DNA from 2 places in the Micromonospora rifamycinica genome. Region 2 is predicted to be linked to the other one. Evidence: riboswitches for the same ligand, from Rfam matches in the RefSeq annotation. Region 2 holds a riboswitch; the other holds the start of a gene.
What was found. Region 2 has a riboswitch for thiamine pyrophosphate ahead of GA0070623_RS25130 (ECF transporter S component). Riboswitches for the same ligand answer to the same signal wherever they lie in the genome.
Positions count from the first base shown of each region.

Region 1: linked by a shared signal. The riboswitch ahead of GA0070623_RS22250 (thiamine phosphate synthase) and the one ahead of GA0070623_RS25130 (ECF transporter S component) in region 2 are both predicted to bind thiamine pyrophosphate.

Region 1 covers NZ_LT607752.1:5,292,999-5,300,004, forward strand. Annotated here, with positions in the region: gene GA0070623_RS22245 (ThuA domain-containing protein) at 1-1,504, opposite strand, end outside; TPP riboswitch at 1,842-1,951, shown strand; gene GA0070623_RS22250 (thiamine phosphate synthase) at 1,946-2,572, shown strand; gene thiO (glycine oxidase ThiO) at 2,566-3,636, shown strand; gene thiS (sulfur carrier protein ThiS) at 3,646-3,846, shown strand; gene GA0070623_RS22265 (thiazole synthase) at 3,852-4,622, shown strand; partial or broken gene GA0070623_RS31705 (thiamine phosphate synthase) at 5,149-5,295, shown strand; partial or broken gene GA0070623_RS22280 (thiamine phosphate synthase) at 5,584-6,042, shown strand; gene thiD (bifunctional hydroxymethylpyrimidine kinase/phosphomethylpyrimidine kinase) at 6,039-6,827, shown strand; gene thiC (phosphomethylpyrimidine synthase ThiC) at 6,845-7,006, shown strand, end outside.
Region 2 covers NZ_LT607752.1:5,923,435-5,930,440, reverse strand. Annotated here, with positions in the region: gene GA0070623_RS30465 (hypothetical protein) at 126-293, shown strand; gene GA0070623_RS25140 (DUF6328 family protein) at 474-977, opposite strand; gene GA0070623_RS25135 (alpha/beta fold hydrolase) at 1,233-2,060, opposite strand; TPP riboswitch at 2,219-2,324, shown strand; gene GA0070623_RS25130 (ECF transporter S component) at 2,400-2,990, shown strand; gene GA0070623_RS25125 (ABC transporter ATP-binding protein) at 3,024-4,451, shown strand; gene GA0070623_RS25120 (energy-coupling factor transporter transmembrane component T family protein) at 4,448-5,248, shown strand; gene GA0070623_RS25115 (hypothetical protein) at 5,379-5,627, opposite strand; gene gndA (NADP-dependent phosphogluconate dehydrogenase) at 6,001-7,006, shown strand, end outside.

The DNA of each region.
Region 1 (7,006 bases), 630 kb from region 2:
ACGGGTTGCGGAAGCCCATACCGAAGATCTCGGGGCGGGTCTTCGCGGTGCCCGGGGCGAACAGGTTGCCCGCCGGGACGGTGTAGGTGCCGTCGTCCTCCGGGTGGATCCGGATCACCTTGCCGCGCAGGTCGTTGGTGTTGCCGGCGCTGCGCTGCGCGTCGTAGTCCTGCCGGCCGGCCCGCTCGTCGATCGGCGTGAAGGCGCTCGACTCGAACGGGTTGGTGTTGTCGCCGGTGGCCAGGTAGAGGTTGCCCTGCGAGTCGAAGGTCATGCTGCCGCCGGCGTGGCAGCAGGTGTTGCGCTGCGTGTCGACCTGCAGGACGACCTTCTCGGTGGCCTTGTCGATGGTGTCACCGTTGACGGTGAACCGGGACAGGTAGTTGCGCGGGGCGCCACCGGCCGGTGCGTAGTACAGGTAGATCCACTTGTTGGTGGCGAAGTCCGGGTCGAGGCGCAACCCGAGCAGGCCGTCCTCGTTGCCGGTGAAGACGTCCAGCCGGACGGCGGTGACCGTGTTGCCGGTGTCCGGCTTCACGATCTGCACCCGGCCGTCGCGCTCGGCGTAGAACACCCGGCCGTCCGGAGCGATGTCCAGCTCCATCGGGTTGTTGGTGTTGCTGTCGAGGGTGACCTTCTCGAAGTTCGCGGTCTTGGAGGCGCCGCAGTCGGCGTTCTCCACCCCGGCCGCGGTACGGATGCCGCCGAGCAGGTGGCTGAGGAACTCCGGCTCGGTGTACGACGCCTGGGTGTGGCCGCCGCCGGTGTACCAGGACCGGCCGCCGTCGTAGTCCTGGCACCAGGCGGTGGGGTGGTCGGCGCCCATCGCGCCGGCGCCCGGGCTGTAGGACTTCTCGTCCAGGCTGGCCAGCACGTGCACCTTGGAGCGCGGGTTGGTGCGGAAGTTGTACCACTCGTCGAAGCGGGACCAGCGGTCCGGCAGGTCGGCGGTGGACGGGTGCGCGTGGTCCTCGACCTTGACGGTGGCCTGCTGGTTGGCCGGGTGGCCGGAGAAGTACGCGCCGACCAGGTTGCCGTACCAGGCCCAGTCGTACTCGGTGTCCGAGGCGGCGTGCACGCCGGCGTAGCCGCCGCCGGCCTTGATGTAGCGCTCGAACGCGGCCTGCTGGGTGGCGTCGAGGACGTCACCGGTGGTGGAGAGCCAGATCACCGCCTGGTACTTGGCCAGGTTGGTGTCGTTGAAGGCGGCCCCGTCCTCGGTGGTGTCGACGGTGAACCCGTTGTCGGTGCCGAGCTTCTGGATCGCGGCGATGCCGGCCGGGATGGCGTCGTGCCGGAAGCCGGCGGTCTTGGAGAAGACCAGGACGGAGAACGGTTCGGCGGCTGCCGCCGCCGGTGCCGGGGCGGCCTGTGGCCGGGCCGCCGCGACGGGAGCGGCCTGGGCGGGGGTGCCGCCGATCAGACCGCTGGCGAGTAGGGAGAGGGCCAGTAGACCGGCGCCCAGTGGGCCGCGACGTGCGCGGCGATGGCGGGATGGAGACACTCCATGCTCCTTTTGTCCGTGCTGGACAGTGGTGGGGGCATGGGGACGACTCGCCGCAGACCGTCCCCGGTCGGATGGGTGCGGGCCCGCCGAGGTCCGCATCGGTGGCGATCAGGTGCCGGCCTCGTCGAGGCCGCGCACCGGAATAATGTCGATCGGTTGAACAAATTAGCGCCGCTGGATTGGTTTCCGGCAAGGCATGAGCATGTAACGATTCGGTATCGTCGACTCACCTTTCCGGCTTATGTGGAGAGAGGGGGCAAAAGACAGTCATCGATAGGCTTGGATCAATCTAACACCCCTTGGCGGATCAGCGGATCTGTCGTACGGTCACAGACACGTGACCCACGGGAGCCCGGTACACCGGGCTGAGAGGGGGGCTGAGAGCCCCCGACCGTCGAACCTGATCCGGATAATGCCGGCGCAGGGAGGAGAGTTGCCGTGCCGTCCCTCGGCCGACTGCACCTGATCACCGACACCCGACCCGGGTGCGACCCGCTCGCCGTCGTCCGGGCCGCCCTCCCGGTGGCCCGCGCCGAGCTGGTCGTCCAGGTCCGGGTCACCGACGGGACCACCGACCGGCAGGCCTACGACCTGGCCCGCCGGGTCCGCGCCCTCTGCCTGCCCTACCGGGCCACCTGCCTGGTCAACGACCGGCTGCACGTGGCCCTCGCGGTGGACGCCGACGGCGGCCACGTCGGCGCGGACGACCTGCCCGTGGCGGCGGCCCGCCGGGTCCTCGGCGTCGACGCCGTGCTCGGCGCGACCGCCCGGGAACCCGGCGGCGCGGCCCGGGCGGTGGCCGCCGGGGCCAGCTACCTGGGCGTCGGCCCGTGCCACCGGACCACCACCAAGACCGGCCTGCCCGACCCGATCGGCCCTGCCGGGGTACGCGCCGTCGCCGAGGCCGTCACCGTGCCGGTGATCGCCATCGGCGGGGTCACCGCCGCGACGGTGCCGGCGCTGCGGGCCGCCGGGGCGTACGGGGTGGCCGTGGTCGGGGCGCTCTCCACCGTCGCCGACCCGGGCCGGGCCACCGCCGGGCTGATCGCGGCGCTGACATGCTGACCGGGCCGGACGTCGCCGTGGTCGGGGCGGGACCGGTCGGGTTGGCGATCGCCTGGCGCTGCGCCGCCCGTGGCCTGCGGGTGGTCGTGCACGATCCGGCCCCCGGCTCCGGTGCGTCGCGGGTCGCCGCCGGCATGCTCGCCCCGGTCGCCGAGGCCTACTTCGGGGAACGGGAGCTGACCGGGCTGCTCGTCGACTCGGCCGCCCGCTGGCCGGGCTTCGCCGCCGACCTCACCGCCGTCGCCGGCACCGGCTTCGGCCACCGCACCGACGGAACCCTGGTCGTCGGGCTGACCGGGGACGACCTGGCCGAGGCGCGCCGACTCTGGACGTACCAGCAGGGGTTGGGACTGCCGATCAGCGCGCTGCGCCCGTCGCAGCTGCGGGACCGCGAGCCGGCGCTGACCCCCCGGCTGCGCGGCGGGGCGGTCGCCCCCGGCGACCACCAGGTCGACCCGCGCCGGCTGGTCGCCGCGCTGCGGGTCGCCGCCGAACGGGCCGGCGTGACCCTGCTCCCCGGCGCGGTGACCCGGCTGGCCGACCTGACCGCGCCGGTCGTCGTGGTCGCCGCCGGGTGCGGCGCCGCCGCGCTGACCGGGCTGCCGGTCCGCCCGGTCAAGGGCCAGGTGCTGCGGCTGCGCGCGCCCGACCACCGCCCGCCGTGCTTCCGGCACGTCATCCGGGGGTACGCCGACGGCGAGGCGGTCTACCTGGTCCCCCGGGACAGCGGCGAGGTGGTGGTCGGGGCGACCGTGGAGGAGCGCGCCGACACCGAAGTGACCACCGGGGCGGTGCTGCGGCTGCTCCGGGCCGCCGTCGACCTGGTCCCCGAACTCGCCGAGTACGAGCTGGTCGAGGCGACCGCCGGGCTGCGGCCCGGCACCCCGGACAACGCGCCGGTCCTCGGGCCACTGCCCGGCCGGCCCGGCGTGCTCGCCGCCACCGGCCACCACCGGCACGGCATCGTGCTCACCCCGGTCACCGCCGACCTGATCACCGAGCTGATCGTCACCGGCCGGCCGGACCCGCTGCTCACCCCCTTCACCGCCGACCGGTTCCACTGAGGAGGACACGTGCGACTGATCGTCAACGGCGTCGGCCGTGAACTGACCGGCGGCGCGACCGTCGCGGACCTGGTCGCCACGGTCACCGAGCAACGCCGCGGGCTCGCCGTCGCGGTCAACGGCGAGGTGGTCCCCCGGGGCGGCTGGCCGGCGACCCTGCTGCGCGACGGTGACCGGGTCGAGGTGCTCAGCGCCGCGCAGGGCGGGTGACCGGGATGCCCCTCACCATCGCCGGGCAGACCTTCACCTCGCGGCTCATCCTCGGCACCGGCGGCGCGGCCAACCTGCACGTGCTGGAGCAGGCGATCCGGGCCTCCGACACCGGACTGGTCACCCTGGCCCTGCGCCGGGTCGACACCGCGCCCGGCACCGCCGGGGGACTGCTCGACCTGCTCGACCGGTGTGCGGTACGGCTGCTGCCCAACACCGCCGGCTGCTACACCGCCGCCGACGCGGTGAAGGTGGCCCGGCTGGCCCGGGAGGCGTTCGACACCGACTGGGTCAAGCTGGAGGTGATCGGCGACGAACGCACCCTGCTCCCCGACGGGGTGGAGCTGCTGCGGGCGGCCGAGGAACTCGTCGCCGACGGCTTCGTCGTGCTGCCGTACACCTCCGACGACCCGGTGCTGGCCCGCCGGCTGGCCGACATCGGCTGCGCGGCGGTGATGCCGGCCGGTGCCCCGATCGGCTCCGGGCTGGGCGTGACCAACCCGCACCACATCCGGCTGATCCGGCAGAGCGTCGACGTGCCGGTGATCCTCGACGCCGGGATCGGCACCGCCTCCGACGCGGCGCTCGCCATGGAGCTGGGCTGCGACGGGGTGCTGCTGGCCAGCGCCGTCACCCGGGCCGCCGACCCGACGGCGATGGCCACCGCCATGCGGTACGCCGTCCGGGCCGGGCGGCTCGCGTACACCGCCGGTCGGATTCCCCGCCGCTTCCACGCCCTCGCCTCCACTCCCGACGACGGACGGCCGGACCTGTGAACCGCCCCCGCCACCACCGTCTCCCCTGCCCCTTCCCCTGCTTCCTCCACCGCCGCCGCCCCCGCCTCTGCCCCCACCGCCCGCCCGGGCCTGCGTCCCCGCCCTCTGCTGTGTCTACGCCTGTGCCTGTGCCTGCGCTCTCACCTGCGCTTGTGCCTGCTTTCGCGCCTGAGCCTGTGCCTGTGCTCGCGTCTGCGTCTGTGCTCGCGCCTGAGCCTGTGCCTGTGCTCGCGTCTGCGCCTGCGGCCGGGGCGGAGGCTAGTAGATCTTGGAAGAAATCGGCCCCTCAGGGGGCCACTTGCTTCCAAGATCTCTGTACTGGCACTGGCACTGGCACTGGCGTCGGCACCGGTGTCGGTGTCGGTGTCGGTGCAGAGGCCGGAGGGGGTGCCGTCGGGGGGTGGGTCGGTTGGTGACCGGGACGGTACGGACGGGTCCGGGGTCAGGGCGGGGTGACAGTCGGCCGTCGGGGGTGCTGCTGCTGACCGACCGACGGGCGGCGCGGACGGACCTCGTCAACGTGGTCGCGGGGGCGGTGCAGGGTGGAGTCCGCTGGGTGGTGCTACGGGAGAAGGACCTGCCCCGCGCCGAGCGGGTCGCCCTCGCCGTCGATCTACGGGCGGTCCTGGCCGGGACCGGCGGCACCCTGATCGTCGCCGGCCCCGACCCGCTCGACGACGGGTCCGGCGGCTCCGGCGGCTCCGACGGCTCCGACGGCTCCGGCGGCTCCCGCGGCTCCGACGGGTCCGACGGCTCCGACGGCTCCGGCGGCTCCGACGGCTCCGGCGGCTCCGACGGCTCCCGCGGCTCCGACGGCTCCGACGGGTCCGACGGCTCCGACGGCTCCAGCGGCTTCGGCGGCTCCGACGGGTCCGATGGCTTCGGCGGCTTCGGCGGCTCCGATGGCTTCGACTCGGCCGGCCCGGACTCGGCCGGCCCGGACTCGGCCGGCCCGGACTCGGCCGGCCCGGACTCGGCCGGTGCCGGTGCCGGTGCTGGTGCCGGTGGGGCAGTGCATCTGGCCGCGGCCGGGCCGTACCCGCCGCCGGCCGTGCGGCTCGTCGGCCGGTCCTGTCACGACCCGGCCGAGCTGGCCCGGCTCAGCACCGAGCACTACGTGACGCTCTCGCCGGTCTGGACCACCCGCAGCAAACCCGGCTACGGCCCACCCCTGCACCCGGACGGGCTGCGCCGGCTGGTCCGGCTCAGCCCGGTGCCCGTACTCGCGCTGGGTGGCATCGAGACCCCGCAGCAGGTGGCGGCCTGTGTCGAGGCGGGCGCGGTCGGGGTGGCGGTGCTCGGCGCGATCATGCGGGCCGCCGACCCGGCCGAGGTCGCGGCGACCCTCACCGGTGTCTTCGCCACGCGCCCGACGGACCGCACCCCGATCAGCGACACGTGGCCCGAGGAGGGGACATGACACCGACGACCGTGCTGACCATCGCCGGCTCCGACTCCGGCGGCGGCGCCGGCATCCAGGCCGACCTGAAGGTCTTCGCCGCCCTCGGCGCGTACGGCACCAGCGTGCTGACCGCCGTCACCGCGCAGAACACCCGGGGCGTGGACGCCGTGCTGCCGCTGCCCCCGCGCACCGTCACCGAGCAGCTCGACAGCGTGCTCGCCGACTTCGCGGTCCGGGCGGTGAAGACCGGGATGCTCGGCACCCCGGCGGTCGCCGACGTGGTGGCCGAGGCGGCGAAGGCGGGTCGGCTGCCGCACCTCGTCGTCGACCCGGTGCTCGTCGCCACCAGTGGACACCGGCTCGGGGTGGTGGCGGCGGTCGAGCGGCTGCTGCCGTACGCACGGGTGGCGACGCCGAACTGCGCGGAGGCCGCCGCCCTCACCGGACATCCGGTGACCACGGTCGGGGAGATGGTCGAGGCGGCGCGGGCGCTGACGGCCGGCGGCCCGGAGTTCGTGGTGGTCACCGGCGGCGACGTCGACGCGGACGGCGAGTCGGTCGACGTGCTGGCCGGCGGCGGGACGACCACCCTGCTCCGCGCGCCACGGGTGGACACCCGGCACAGCCACGGCACCGGCTGCTCGTTCTCGGCCGCCATCGCCGTCCGGCTGGCCGCCGGCGACCCGGTGCCGGTCGCGGTCGCCACCGCCAAGGAGTACGTCACCCGTGCGCTGACCGGCGGGCGGGGTTGGGAACTGGGCGCGGGACGCGGCCCGTTGGATCACTTCGGCTGGTCCCGATGACCGTCAGGGAGGCTGTCATGCAGGCACGTCGCAAGGTCTACGTCGAGGGATCCCGGCCGGACGTCCGGGTGCCGTTCGCCGAGGTGGAGCTGAGCGGGGACAATCCGCCGGTCCGCCTCTACGACACCTCCGGCCCCGGCTCGGACCCGGCGGTGGGGCTGCCGCCGCTGCGTGGTCCG
Region 2 (7,006 bases):
CGCGCACCGCGTCCCCTGATCAGCCACGACGGGTGGATCCGACGCACCGGGGTGGGTGCCGCCGGGCCGTGGGGCGGTCACGGTCGGCCGCCGGGCACCGGCACCGGCTCGTCTAGGGTGGTGCGGTGCTCTACTTCCTGATCGTCATCGCCGTGCTGCTGCTGGCGTACGCCGCCGTGCTGGTCAGCTTCGTCCGGCGCGGACGCAAGATCCCGCCGCAGGCGTACCTGGTGCTGGCCCTGCTCAACGGGCTCATCCTGGCGGCCGTGCTGGCCTGGGCCGTCGCCCGCTGACGCACCCGCCGACACACACCGGCCGCCACGCGCCGGCCACCGCCACACGCCGGCCCGCCACGCGCCGGCCACCCGCCACACGCCGGAGACCCGGCCACCCGCCACGCGTCGGGGGCTCACCCCGGCCACCGTCGGCCCGGGTGAGCCCCCGGCCCACACCATCCACCACCCCACGCAGGGTCAGTCGCCGTTCAGCACCACCGGGTCGTCATCGTCGTCGTCGATGTCGTCCTCGCCCCAGTTACGCCGGACGAACGGCAGGACCACCCAGAACGTCAGGAACCACAGGCCGGTGATCACGGTGAGCACCACGGCGATGCCGGTGTCGAGCACGAAGTCGGCGATCAGCAGGACCGCGCTCACCATGGCGACCAGCATGAAGGCCAGGCCGCCGGTCGCCATCCGGTGGGCGAAGCGGACCAGCTCCGGCTTGCGACCCTGGCGGAACAGCGCCCGGTGGAAGGCGACCGGCGAGATGATCATCGCGGTGGCCGCGGCGGCGGACAGCAACGCGAGAATGTAGACGTCCCTCTGGAACTCGCTCGTCCGGGTGAAGCCGTTGCTGAACGGGAGGGTCAGCAGGAAGGCGAAGAGGATCTGCACGCCGGTTTGGGCGACCCGCAGCTCCTGGAGCAGATCGGCGAAGTTGCGCTGCCAGCGCTGCTTCTCGGATTCCTTCGACACGCGCTACCTCCGGGTGAGACGTACGGCCGGCGGGGGCGTCCCCGTCGGCAGCAACGCCTGTGCCCCATCGATACCTGACCGAAACCGATTCACGATCCCCGCTCCGCAAGATCGTGCTCGATCCATGTCGTAGTGGCCTCCCTCCGCACGGATACCACTACTACCGGGATCGAGCACCACTACTACCGGGATCGAGCACAACTACCGGGATCGGGCACTACCGGGATCGGGCGTGACCCCGCTGTCCGGCAGAGGTCAGCCGGCCCCGCGCACCCGGGCCAGGATCGCCTCGGCCAGCGGCCCCGGGGCACGGTCGGGAATCCAGTGGCTGACCCCGGCCAGCACCACGAACCGGTAGTCCCCCGACACGTGCCGGGCGCAGGCCTGCGCGGCGGTACGCCCGACCGCCACGTCCCGGTCGCTCCACACGTAGCTGGTCGGCACCGGCACCGGGCCGACCTCCTTCAGGTCCCGCCCCGCCATCGCCCGGTACCAGTTCAGTGCCCCGGTCAGCGCGCCCGGCAGCAGCATCGGCCCGGCGTACCGGGCCACCCGGGCGGAATCGCCGACGCCCGCCAGCAACCGGCGCAGCACCGCCCCCCGCCAGGCCAGCAGCACCCTCTCCGCCAGGCCCGCCCGGCGGAACAACGCCATGTACGCCGAGCGCGCCCGCTGCGCCCGGTCGGCGGTCAGCGCGTACCCGAAGGCCGCCGGATGGGGCACCGAGACCGCGGTGAGGGTACGCACCCGCTCCGGGTGCCGGGCGGCCAGCGCCCAGGCGACGATCGCGCCCCAGTCGTGCCCCACCACGTGCGCGGCGTCGACGCCCAGCGCGTCCAGCACCGCCACCGCGTCGGCGACCAGCTCCGGCAGCCGGTACCCGGCCACCCCGGCGGGCCGGGCGTCGGGCGAGTAGCCCCGCTGGTCCGGGGCGTAGGTGCGCAGCCCGGCGGCGTGCAGGGCGGGCACCACCGCGTCCCACTCCCCGCCGTGCTGGGGGAAGCCGTGCAGCAGCACGACCGCGCCACCATCGGGGCCGCCCGCCCGAACGTCGAACGTCAGCCCCCGCGCCGGTACCCGCATGACCGGCAGCCTACCCAGCCCCGACGGTGCCGCACCCCGGGCGGACGCCCGCCGGTGGTCGGCGGACCCGGACGCCCGGCGGACCGGGACGAATGCCGGGAACCGTGGCCTGCTGGGTCGTCGCCGCAGGTCGGTGCTAGCGTCTGCCGAGACAACTTCACATCCGACAGGGGAGCGCACAGCGCTGAGAGTGCGGGCACCGCCCGCAGACCCTCGAACCTGATCTGGGTAATGCCAGCGCAGGGAGTTCGGTCGACCTCCAGCCGCGCCGCCGTCCGGCAGCAACCGGGCGCGGCGTGCGTCTTCTCCTGGTTCGCTCGCTGGACTGGGAGTACCGACATGCAGCACACCGACAGCAACCGGTGGCGCACCATCGACATCGTGGTCGCCGCCGTGATCGCCGTGGCCTTCGGCGTCATCTTCTGGGCCTGGGGCCTGGTCTGGAAGGCCGCCGACCCGGCGTTCGCCGCCGCACCGGCCAGCCAGGCGGTGATGTACGGCGTCTGGCTGGTCCCCGCGGTCCTCGGCGGCCTGGTGATCCGCAAGCCCGGGGCGGCCCTGTTCTGCGAGGCCGTCGCCGCCACCGTCTCCGCGCTGCTCGGCGCGGAGTGGGGCGGGGTCACCATCGTCCAGGGGCTGATCCAGGGGCTCGGCGCGGAGCTGGCCTTCGCCGCGTTCCGCTACCGGTCGTACCGGCTGCCGGTGGCGGTGCTGGCCGGCGCGCTGACCGGGCTGAGCGCCGCCCTGTTCGACTTCTTCGTCTGGAACGCGGAGTACGCGCTGACCAGCTACCGCCTGCCGTACGCGGCACTGACCGTGGTGAGCGCCGCCGTGGTCGCCGGGCTCGGCGGCTGGTACCTCACCCGCGCGCTGGCCGAGACCGGGGTGCTGGACCGCTTCCCCGCCGGGCGTGACCGCAGCCTGGTCTGACCCTCCCCTGGCGACCATGGAGGTGCCGGCGACGTGGCGAGTGTGAGGCTGGCCGGCTTCGGCTGGCGGCACGCCGGGCGGCGGGCCTGGGCGGTACGCGGGGTGGACCTGCGCGTCGACCACGGCGAACGGGTGCTGCTGCTCGGTCCCTCCGGGGCCGGCAAGAGCACCCTGCTGGCCGCGCTGGCCGGGCTGCTGCCGGCGGACTCCGGCGAGCAGGAGGGCACCGTCGAGGTCGACGGCCTCGATCCGGCCAAGGCCCGCGAGCGGGTCGGCACCGTGTTCCAGGACCCGCAGTCCCAGCTGGTGATGGCCCGCAGCGGCGACGACGTGGCGTTCGGCCTGGAGAACCGGGGGGTGCCCGGCGACGAGATCTGGCCCCGGGTGGACGAGGCGCTGCGCCGGGTCGGCTTCCCGTACCACCGGGACCGGCCCACCGCCGCGCTGTCCGGCGGCGAACAGCAGCGGCTCGCGCTGGCCGGCGTGCTGGCGCTGCGCCCCGGGCTGCTGCTGCTCGACGAGCCGACCGCCAACCTCGACCCGGCCGGCGCGGAGCTGGTCCGCCGGGCGGTGGCCGGCGCGCTGGACGCCGACACCACCCTGGTCCTGGTCGAACACCGGGTCGCCGACGCGCTCGCCCTGGTCGACCGGGTGGTGGTGCTGGCCCCCGGCGGCGGGGTCCGGGCCGACGGGCCACCGGAGGCGGTCTTCGCCGCCCACGGTGCCGCGCTCGCCGCCGACGGCGTCTGGGTGCCCGGCCACCCCACCGTGCCCCGGCGGGCCGCCGGGCCGCCGGGCGCGGAGCTGCTCACCGTCGACCGGCTCGGCCTGCCGCCCCGGCTGGCCCCCACCGACCTGGTGGTACGCGCCGGCGAGGCGCTCGCCGTCCGGGGCCCCAACGGGGCCGGCAAGTCCACCCTGGCCCTGCTGCTCGGCGGCCTGCTCCGCCCCGGCACCGGCCGGTCCACCGCCACCGCCGCGCTGGCCGGCGGGGACACCCGCACGCCCCCGCACCGGTGGCGGGCCGCGGCCCTGACCGGCCGGATCGGTTCGGTGTTCCAGGATCCGGAGCACCAGTTCGTCACCGGCACCGTCCGCGACGAGCTGGCCCTCGGCCCGCGCCGGACCGGCCGCCCGGAGACCGCCGTCCGGGCCACCGTCGACGGGTTGCTGGAGCGGCTGCGGCTGACCCGGCTCGCCGGGGCCAACCCGTACACCCTCTCCGGCGGGGAGGCCCGCCGGCTCAGCGTGGCGACCGCCCTGGCCACCGCGCCCCGGCTGCTGATCTGCGACGAACCCACCTTCGGCCAGGACCGCCGGACCTGGGGCGAGCTGGTCGACCTCTTCGCCGACCTGCGCGACGGCGGGCACGGCGTCGTCTGCGTCACCCACGACGTGGACTTCGTGGCCGCGCTCGCCGACCGGACGGTCACCCTGCACTCCGCCCGGGAGGGGTCGTGATCGGCCTCGGACCCGTCGCGACGCCCGGTGCGCCGCTGGCCCGGCGCAACCCGGTGGCGAAGCTGGCCGCCGGGCTGGTCTTCTCGTTCGTCCTGGTGGCCAGCCTCGATCCGGTGGCACCGGCGGTCGCGATCACCGTCGAGTTGGCGCTGCTGCCGCTGTTCGGCATCCGCTACCGGGTGCTGGCCCGCCGCGCCCTGCCGCTGCTGGCCGGCGCGGTCGGCGTCCTGGTCACGCTGGTCCTGTTCGCCGCCGACCGGTCCGGCCCGGTGCTGTGGGCGGCCGGGCCGCTGCTGGTCACCTCGGGGGTGCTGGTCACCGCGCTCGGCCTGGTGCTGCGGATGTTCGCGGTGGCCCTACCGGGCGTGATCGTCTTCGCCACCACGGATCCGACCGACCTGGCCGACGCGCTGGTCCAGAACGCGCGGGCACCGGCCCGGTTCGCGATCGGCGCGCTGGCCGCGTTCCGGCTGGTGCCGCTGCTCGGGCTGGAGTGGCAGATGTTGACCATGGCCCGCCGGGCCCGGGGGGTGGACGCCGGCCGCAACCCGCTGGCCCGGCTGCGGCTCTTCGTCTCGACGGCGTTCGCCCTACTGGTGGGCGCGATCCGGCGCGGCACCCGGCTGGCGGTGGCGATGGACGCCCGGGGCTTCGACGCCGGTTTCCCGCGCACGGTGGCCCGCCGGCAGGTGTTCGGCCCGGCCGACTGGCTGCTGATAGTGGGGGCCGCCGTGCTGGCCGGCGGGGCGCTCGCGGTGAGCGTGACGCTCGGCACCTTCCGCCCCCTGATCGGCTGACCGTCACGACGGCGGGCACCCCGGCGCACCAGCGGCGTCACGGCGGACCGGACACCGCTGGTGCTCCGGGGCGTGCACCGCGCACCGCTGGTGCGCCGGGCGTGCACCGCTCACCCGGCCCGTGGCCCGGTCAGCTCCGCCGGAAGGCGTACCGGCGGTTCTGGCCCTGGACGGTGGTGGAGCCGGCCCGGACCGACCGGGCCGACCGCGCCCGGGACGGCGGCGGCGGGGTCGACCGGGTGCCGGCCTGCGCCGGCGCGACGGCCAGCGGGACCGGATCCGCGGGCGTCACGGTGAGCGCCGCGAGCACCGCCGGATCCACCTCCAGCGGGGCGGTTCCGGGACGGCGGGACTTCTTCGGACTGCGCTTGGTGGGCATACGCTGCCTCCTTCTGGGTGCGGAGGACCACACCGGCCCGCGGACGGCGGGCGGGCGGGCGACGGACAGGGATCGGCCTCGGACGCCGCCCACCCGACACCCCTGCGACGGGACGGTGGAAGACGCGGACGCCCGAGCACGCGGACCCGCGGCCACGGCGGCGGGTCGGCTCTCAGAAAGGGCGTCAGATACGCATGCCGTCACGCTAACCGACCCGGCCGGCCGGCGCACCCGCTTTTCCGCCCGACGCCCGGCACCGTGCCGGCGTGCCGACGCGACCACCCTGTGACACTGGGTGGACGGCGGCTGCCGGCCCTCGGGCGCGCACGATACCGTCGCAGCACACAGGTGACGTGAGAGGTGGCGGGTACGGATGACGCAACAGGCGACGGCGCAGATCGGCGTGACCGGGCTGGCGGTGATGGGTCGCAACCTGGCCCGGAACCTGGCCCGGAACGGGTTCACCGTGGCGGTGCACAACCGCTCCCCGGAGCGCACCCGCAGCCTGGTGGCCGAGCACGGCGACGAGGGCACCTTCGTGCCGTCGGAGTCCCTGGCGGACTTCGTCGGCTCGCTGGAGCGGCCCCGCGCGGTGATCGTCATGGTCAAGGCGGGTGCCCCCACCGACGCGGTCATCGACGAGCTGGTGCCGCTGCTGGAGGAGGGCGACATCGTCGTCGACGCCGGCAACGCGCACTTCGCCGACACCCGTCGCCGGGAGGAGACGCTGCGCGAGCACGGGCTGCACTTCGTCGGCACCGGCGTCTCCGGGGGCGAGGAGGGCGCGCTGCTCGGCCCGAGCATCATGCCGGGCGGCTCGGCGGAGTCCTACCAGAAGCTCGGGCCGATGTTCGAGAAGATCGCCGCGCAGGTGGACGGCGTCCCATGCTGCCAGCACGTCGGCCCCGACGGCGCCGGCCACTTCGTCAAGATGGTCCACAACGGCATCGAGTACGCCGACATGCAGCTCATCGCCGAGGCGTACGACCTGCTGCGGGCCGGGCTGGGCGCGACCCCGGCGGAGATCGCGGAGATCTTCCGGGAGTGGAACACCGGCGAGCTGGAGTCGTTCCTCATCGAGATCACCGCCGACGTGCTGGCGCACACCGACGCCGCCACCGGCAAGGCGTTCGTCGACGTGGTGCTCGACCAGGCCGAGCAGAAGGGCACCGGCCGCTGGACGGTGCAGATCGCCCTCGACCTGGGCATCCCGATCACCGGCATCGCCGAGGCGACCTTCGCCCGGTCGCTGTCCGGGCACGCCGGCCAGCGTGAGGCGGCCCGCCGCACCTTCGGCGACGCGGGCGAGAAGTGGCAGGTCGAGGACCGGGACGCCTTCGTCGAGGACGTCCGCCGGGCACTGCTGGCCAGCAAGATCG